DNA from 3 places in the Azospirillum sp. UFLA03-27 genome. Region 1 is predicted to be linked to each of the others. Evidence: riboswitches for the same ligand, from Rfam matches in the RefSeq annotation. Region 1 holds a riboswitch; each other region holds the start of a gene.
The links. A riboswitch is a leader RNA that binds a small molecule or an ion and turns the genes downstream of it on or off. The one in region 1 is predicted to bind cobalamin.

Region 1 (2,259 bases):
GCTGCCAGAGGGGCCCGGACCTCAACCGTCATGTAGTCAGGCCCCCGCCCGTCGACAAGAGGGGGAAGCGGCCTTTGCGGGCCGTGATCGATGCGAAGGCCGCAGGCGCCGACACCAGCCGGTTGATCGCCCAAGGGTTGCCGGATTTCCAGACGGGAGCCGGCTTTGCGAATTCCGCATTGCCCATGGATGATTCCGCACCGGCGGGTTGTTCGTAGCGATTGACGGAAATTCACGGCAGGACACCCACAATGATGCGGCGTTCCATTCTGCTCGGCTGCCTGCTGGCGGCCGGATTGGCCGGTTGCGGCCCGCGTTTCGAGACGGTCGCAAGCTATTTTCCACCCGTCAGCGAGGCGGGAAAGCTCTGTGTCGCCCAGTGCAAGCAGGCACAGACGATCTGCCAATCCGCAAAGGAACTGGCCGTTCAGACCTGCCGGGCCGAGGCGACGACCCGCGCCCAGGGCGAATATCAGTCCTATCTCCGTTCCTTGCCCAAAGATGTGGACAAGAAGAAGATCAAGACGTTCAGCGATTTCGACCGGGACCCCAGCTGCTACAGCAACCTCACCTGCTCCTCCGATTACAATGATTGCTACAAATCCTGCGGCGGCCGGATCGAGGCGCAGACCTATTGCGTCGGCAATTGCAAGGAAATGGTACCGCCCATGCCGGATGGGGCGGCGATCGGGCCGAGAACCACGCTCTGACAACGGCCGGGCGAGGACGGGCGGATTGCGGCTTGACCGGAGCCGTTCCGCCCGCGTAGCTTCGCACCCGACGGTTGCCCGAAAGGGCTGAAAATGGGAACACGGTGCGGACCCCGCGGCAATTGGCCGTGCGAGGGTTCTACGCCGGGGCTGCCCCCGCAACTGTAAGCGGCGAGTCGTCCATCGGAATGCCACTGGGACCGCGATCCTGGGAAGGCGATGGGCCGACGATAACCCGCGAGCCAGGAGACCTGCCGTCAGTCGTGGTCACACGCGAACACGTTCGGGCGGGGTGCACCGAAGGTCGTCGAACCGGGACTCCGTTCGCGGAGCGTCCGGTGGGACTTCGTTCGCGGTGACGTGCCACCGGCGTCCCGCCTGAGGTCTCAATGAGTGTCCGCGTTCCCCGTCTTCACCGGACGGCGTCCTTCGCCGCCCTTCTGGGAAGCCTAGCCCTTCCCGTGTCGGCCTTCCCTACGTCGGCCTTCGCCGATTCCACCACCATCACGATGCTTCCGCCGGTCTCGGTGACCGCCAACCGCGTCCCCACCGCCGCCGAGGAAACCGGCAGCGCCCTGACCGTCATCACCCGCCAGGAATTGGAGCAGCGCCAGACCCGTCTACTGTCCGACGCGCTGCGCGCGGTGCCCGGCGTCGCCGTCAACCGCACCGGCCCGATGGGCACCCTGACCCAGCTCCGCATCCGCGGGTCGGAGGGCAACCAGACGCTCGTCCTGATCGACGGGATCGAGGTGAACGATCCGGCGTCCGGCTCCGAATACGACTTCGCCAACCTGCTGGCCGGCGACGTGGAGCGCGTCGAGGTGCTGCGCGGCCCGCAGAGCGCGCTTTACGGCTCCGACGCGGTCGGCGGCGTCGTCAACATCGTGACCCGCCGCGGCGCCGGCGCCCCCCGGTTCCGCGCCGCCGTGGAGGGCGGGTCCTTCGGCACCGCGGCCGGGCGGGCCTCCTTCGGCACCGGGACCGACCGCTACGACCTGTTCCTCAGCGGCCAGGGCGTCACCAGCGACGGCGTGTCGGTCGCCGACACGCGGCTCGGCAACCCGGAGAAGGACGGCTACCGCAACGGCACGCTGACCGGAAACGCCGCCGTCCGCCCGACCGAGCGCAGCGAGATCGCGGTGACCGGCCGCTACACCCGCTTCCACGCCGACACCGACGGTTTCGTCGGCGGGCGCGGCGCCGTCGATGACGGGACCAGCACCGCCGGGGAGCAATATTTCGGGCGAGTCCAGGGCAAGATCGCCCTTCTCGACGGAAAGTGGGAGCACATCGTCGGCCTGACCCATGGCCGCCAGCAGCGCGATTACCGCGACGACGCCAAGACGGTGACCAGCCGCTACGACGGGCGCAAGACCAAGGCCGACTATCAGACCAACCTCACTCTGAACAGCGGCCCTGCCGACCATGTGCTGACCGCCGCCGTGGAGCATGAGGAGGACAAGGCGATCAGCCGCAGCAGCTTCTCCAGCTTCGACCGCTCCATCGGCTCCACCGGGCTGGTGGGCCAGTACAAGCTGGGGCTGTT
Region 2 (2,259 bases), on a different contig from region 1:
CGACCTGCTGAAGCGCGTCCCGGAACTGCCGGAAAGCATCCGCACCGCGGTGCGCAACAACGGTGGCGGGCACGCCAACCACAGCATGTTCTGGAGCATCATGGGGCCGAAGGCGGGCGGTGCCCCAGACGGCGAGGTCGGAGCGGCCATCGCGCGCGACTTCGGCAGCTTCGACGACTTCAAGACCCGCTTCAACACGGCGGGGGCCGGGCAGTTCGGCAGCGGCTGGGTCTTCGTCACCGCCGACCCGTCGTCGGGCAAACTCGCCATCGCCGCACGCCCGAACCAGGATTCGCCGGCCATGGAGGGGGTGCCCGTGCTGATGGGCAACGACGTGTGGGAGCACGCCTATTACCTGAAGTACCAGAATCGGCGCGCCGACTATCTGGCGGCCTGGTGGAACGTCGTCGACTGGGGCGCGGTGAACCGCCGCTACGCGGCGATCCGCAAGGGCGAACTGGTGATCTGACCGGCCAGCCTGACCTAAAACGGAAAAGGGCGGCGGGGATGTCCCCGCCGCCCTTCCTGCGAACCGTCTGGTCCAGAGGCCCGATCAGGCGCCCTGGTGCAGGCGGACGTTGAACAGCGGACCCTGGCTCTGGCGGCGCAGCGCCTTGGCGACAGCCAGCACGGCGAGGTCGGCCAGCGGCTCGACAATGATGACGGTCATGTAGGCGGCGCCGAAGGAGGCGACCTCCGTCATGGTCTCGGCGGTGAAGCCGTGTCCGTAGAAGGCCCAGAAGGCCACCCAGGCGACGATGCCGCCCTGGTAGGCGGTGGAGAGGGCGAGCGCCTGCGAGTACTTCAGGTCGACATAGGGGGTGGCGTCCGGAACGATCCGCTTCGCCAGCAGGCTGATGCCCCACAGCGGGACCAGCAGCGTGGTGACGTTCATGCCGTACTGCGGCAGGTCGAACGGCGCGAAGAACAGGCCCTGGATCAGCAGGCCGGCGGCGAGGCCGATGGAGGCCGCACCGGCGCCGAACAGCAGGAGCAGCGTCGAACCGAGGATCAGGTGAACCTCCGACACGCCCACGGGGTGGTGCGGGAACACCTCGAAGAAGCTGAAGACCAGCGCGGTGGCGATCAGGCTGCGCAGCACCAGCGGCGCGACCCCGCCGTTGTTGCGGACGTCGTCGCGCGCCAGCTTGCCGGCCATCGCGAAGCCGCCGGCGGCCGTCGCGTAGCTGAGAGCGATCTTGGCGCCGTCCACGACGCCGGGTTCGATGTGCATGCTCTATGCCCTTTCCGAGTCTGCCATGCGTTGGGAGGGCGTCGTTGCTGGCAGGCACCGGCATCGCAACCCCCTTGGTCCCCTTGGATGGGCGCACCGGAGGGACGGCTTGCGAAAGACGGGCGGCCTTTAGGCCGGACATCGGCAAGCGACCACCGGGGCACCCCGCCCGAGGACGTACGTTCGGTTACGGCAGGTCTCCTGGCTTGCGGGTCAAGGCGGCATCGTCCGGCCTTCCCGGCGCCCGTTTCCGCAGGCGGCGCCAGTGACACGGAAAGGACGAGGCCGCTCACCGCTCACAGTTGCGGGGGCAGCGCCGGATTTGCCGTTTCCCCCCGATCGGGGCGACGCACCGGCTTCCCTCTTAGCCCCGCGACCGGAGGGCGCGGGGAACCATAACCGGCGCCAGGGTAGGGGCGGGGTCCCCCGCCGTCAAGAGGGGGATGGCGACCCATCGGGGGAGTCGCACGGCTTCCTTGACACCGCTCCCGCGGAACCGACAAGGTCCGGCGGACTGCGCGAGGCCGGATCAACGGGCGAAGGACGGGGTTGCGGGCATGCTACCGGTTCATTTCCTGACCATCGTGCTGAACGGCGATCCCTTCATCCGCTACCACCTGGAGGTTTTCCGCCAACTTCCCTTCCCCTGGCATTGGCACGTCGTGGAAGGGGTGGCGGAGCAGGTCCGCGACTCCTCCTGGTGCGCGCAGCGGGGTGGGCGCGTTCCGCAGGACCTTCACCGCGACGGCCGCAGCAGCGACGGGACGTCGGCGTATCTCGACCGCATCGCCGCGGAGGAGCCCGGGCGCGTGTCGGTCTACCGCAAGCCGCCCGGCATGTTCTGGCAGGGCAAGGTGGAGATGGTGACCGCGCCGCTTGCCGCCATGACGGAGGACTGCCTGCTCTGGCAGGTCGATGCGGACGAGCTTTGGACGGCGGAGCAGATCACCCGGGCGCGCCGGATGTTCCTCGATTCGCCGTCGCGCACGGCGGCGCTGTACCTCTGCCACTTCTTCGTCGGCCCA
Region 3 (2,259 bases), on a different contig from region 1:
GTCGCACCGTCAGGCATGGCCCACCTCACCCGTCCCCATATAGGCTTCCATGACCTGCGGGTTGCGCGATACGACGTCGTATGCGCCCTCGGCCAGGATCTCGCCGCGGCGGAGCACGGTGATGGTGTCCGACAGGTGGGCAACGACCGACAGGTTGTGCTCCACCATCAGAATGGTGCGGTCGGCGGAGACGCGCTTGATGAGGGCGGCGGTGCCCTCGATGTCCTCGTGGCCCATGCCGGCCAGCGGCTCGTCGAGCAGCATCACCTCCGGGTCGAGCGCCAGCGTCGTGGCGATCTCCAGCGCGCGCTTGCGGCCGTAGGGCAGCTCGGCGGCGGTGTGGCCGGCCCAGGGGGTCAGGTTCACCGCCTCGATCAGTTCCTCGGCGCGGTCGTGCAGGTCGTGCAGGCTGGCCTCCGGCTTCCAGAAATGGAAGCTGGTGCCGCGCGGGCGCTGCAACGCGACGCGGACATTCTCCAGGACGCTGAGGTGCGGGAAGACCGCGGAGATCTGGAAGGAGCGCACCATGCCGAGCAGCGCCACGTCGGCGGGCTTCATGGCGGTGATGTCGCGCCCCTTGTAGAGGATCTGGCCGCGCGTCGGCGTCAGGAACTTGGTCAGCAGGTTGAAGACCGTGCTCTTGCCGGCGCCGTTCGGGCCGATCAGCGCGTGGATCGTGCCGCGGCGAACCTGGAGGTTCACCTCCTTCACCGCGATGAAGCCCTTGAACTCCTTCGAGAGTCCGCGCGCTTCCAGAATGATGTCGTCGGCCATGGGTGCCGCTTTTCCCTCCCTGTTCGTCCGCGTCGTCTGCCGGTCCGCGTTTTTGGTTGAGCTGATATAAGCACAGGGCATGCCAATTGTGGGGAAATTCGTTAGTTCATTGAAACTGTTGAATTCATCAAAGGCGGCGACCGCATCGCACGCGGTCCGGAGTGTCAGCTTTCCAGACAGACTGTACCGATCTTCCGACACACCAACGGCGGGATGGGCGGACCGTTCCGGGTTCGATGGCACGCTTTGCGGGCGCCAAATGGCCGCTTGCAAATCGGGGGTCCGCCTGCAATTCTGCGCCCCCGACGGTGCCCCGTCCGCCGTGAAGGCGCGGGGATAATAGGGAATGCGGTGCGGATCCGGATGGGGTCCAAGGCCGCGGCTGCCCCCGCAACTGTATGCGGCGAGTCCGCCTCCGGAAATGCCACGGGCCGACAGGCCGGGAAGGCGGGAGGCGCGGCGACGACCCGCGAGCCAGGAAACCTGCCGCCAGACCGAAACTCATCCAATCCGCCGGGTGTGGCGGAGACAGGGAAACCAGATCATGACGCATCGCGCCGCCCTCCGTCCGTCCGCCGGGAAGACCCCGGCCACCGTCATCACCGGCTTTCTCGGTGCCGGCAAGACGACGCTGATCCGCAGCCTTCTGGAGCAGGCCGGCGGGCGCCGTCTGGCGCTGATCATCAACGAGTTCGGCGATGTCGGCATCGACGGCGAGATCCTGCGCGCCTGCGGCGACCCGACCTGCACCGAGGACGACGTGATCGAGCTGGCGAACGGCTGCCTGTGCTGCACCGTCGCCGACGACTTCGTCCCGGCCATCGAGAAGCTGCTGTCGCGCCCCCAGCCGCCGGAGCACATCATCATCGAGACGAGCGGCTTGGCCCTGCCGAAGCCGCTCGTCCAGGCCTTCCACTGGCCGGCGATCAAGACGCGGGTGACGGTGGACGGGGTGGTCGCGGTGGTCGACGCCGCCGCCGCCGCGGAGGGCCGCTTCGCCCCCGATCCGGCGGCGCTGGCCGCCCAGGCCGCCGAGGCCGGACAGCTCGACCACGAGACGCCGGTGGAGGAGGTGTTCGAGGACCAGCTCCTCTGCGCCGACCTGATCGTGGTGAACAAGACCGATCTGGTCGAGGCCGCCGATCTGGCGAAGGTCGAGGACCTGATCCGCGCCGCCATGGCAGAGGGCGGCATGGCGGCGGGCGGTATTGGGCGCGAGCCCAAGATCCTGCGCGCCAGCAACGGCAAGGTCGATCCGGTGGTGCTTCTCGGCGTCGGGGCCGGGGCCGAGGACGACCTCGCCAACCGCCCCAGCCACCATGACGAGGAGGAGGGTCACGATCACGACGATTTCACCAGCTTCGTCGTGGAACTCGGCCCGCAGCCCGACCCGGCGGCGCTGGCGAAGACGCTGGAGCGGGTCGCCGCCGCCCATGGCGTGCTGCGCCTGAAGGGCTTCATCGACGTGCCGGGCAAGCCGATGCG

Region 2: it holds a riboswitch for cobalamin, as region 1 does, so the genes downstream of both, Q4I23_RS28870 (energy-coupling factor ABC transporter permease) here and Q4I23_RS09195 (TonB-dependent receptor plug domain-containing protein) in region 1, are expected to answer to the same signal.
Region 3: it holds a riboswitch for cobalamin, as region 1 does, so the genes downstream of both, cobW (cobalamin biosynthesis protein CobW) here and Q4I23_RS09195 (TonB-dependent receptor plug domain-containing protein) in region 1, are expected to answer to the same signal.

Annotation. Positions count from the first base shown of each region.
Region 1 covers NZ_JAUQTX010000042.1:22,674-24,932, reverse strand. Annotated here, with positions in the region: gene Q4I23_RS09200 (Aq_678 family protein) at 252-710, shown strand; cobalamin riboswitch at 765-983, shown strand; gene Q4I23_RS09195 (TonB-dependent receptor plug domain-containing protein) at 1,100-2,259, shown strand, end outside.
Region 2 covers NZ_JAUQTX010000305.1:1,059-3,317, forward strand. Annotated here, with positions in the region: gene Q4I23_RS28865 (superoxide dismutase) at 1-469, shown strand, start outside; gene Q4I23_RS28870 (energy-coupling factor ABC transporter permease) at 554-1,234, opposite strand; cobalamin riboswitch at 1,409-1,647, opposite strand; gene Q4I23_RS28875 (hypothetical protein) at 1,792-2,259, shown strand, end outside.
Region 3 covers NZ_JAUQTX010000266.1:4,444-6,702, reverse strand. Annotated here, with positions in the region: gene Q4I23_RS27345 (ABC transporter ATP-binding protein) at 1-17, opposite strand, end outside; gene Q4I23_RS27340 (ABC transporter ATP-binding protein) at 10-774, opposite strand; cobalamin riboswitch at 1,064-1,279, shown strand; gene cobW (cobalamin biosynthesis protein CobW) at 1,319-2,259, shown strand, end outside.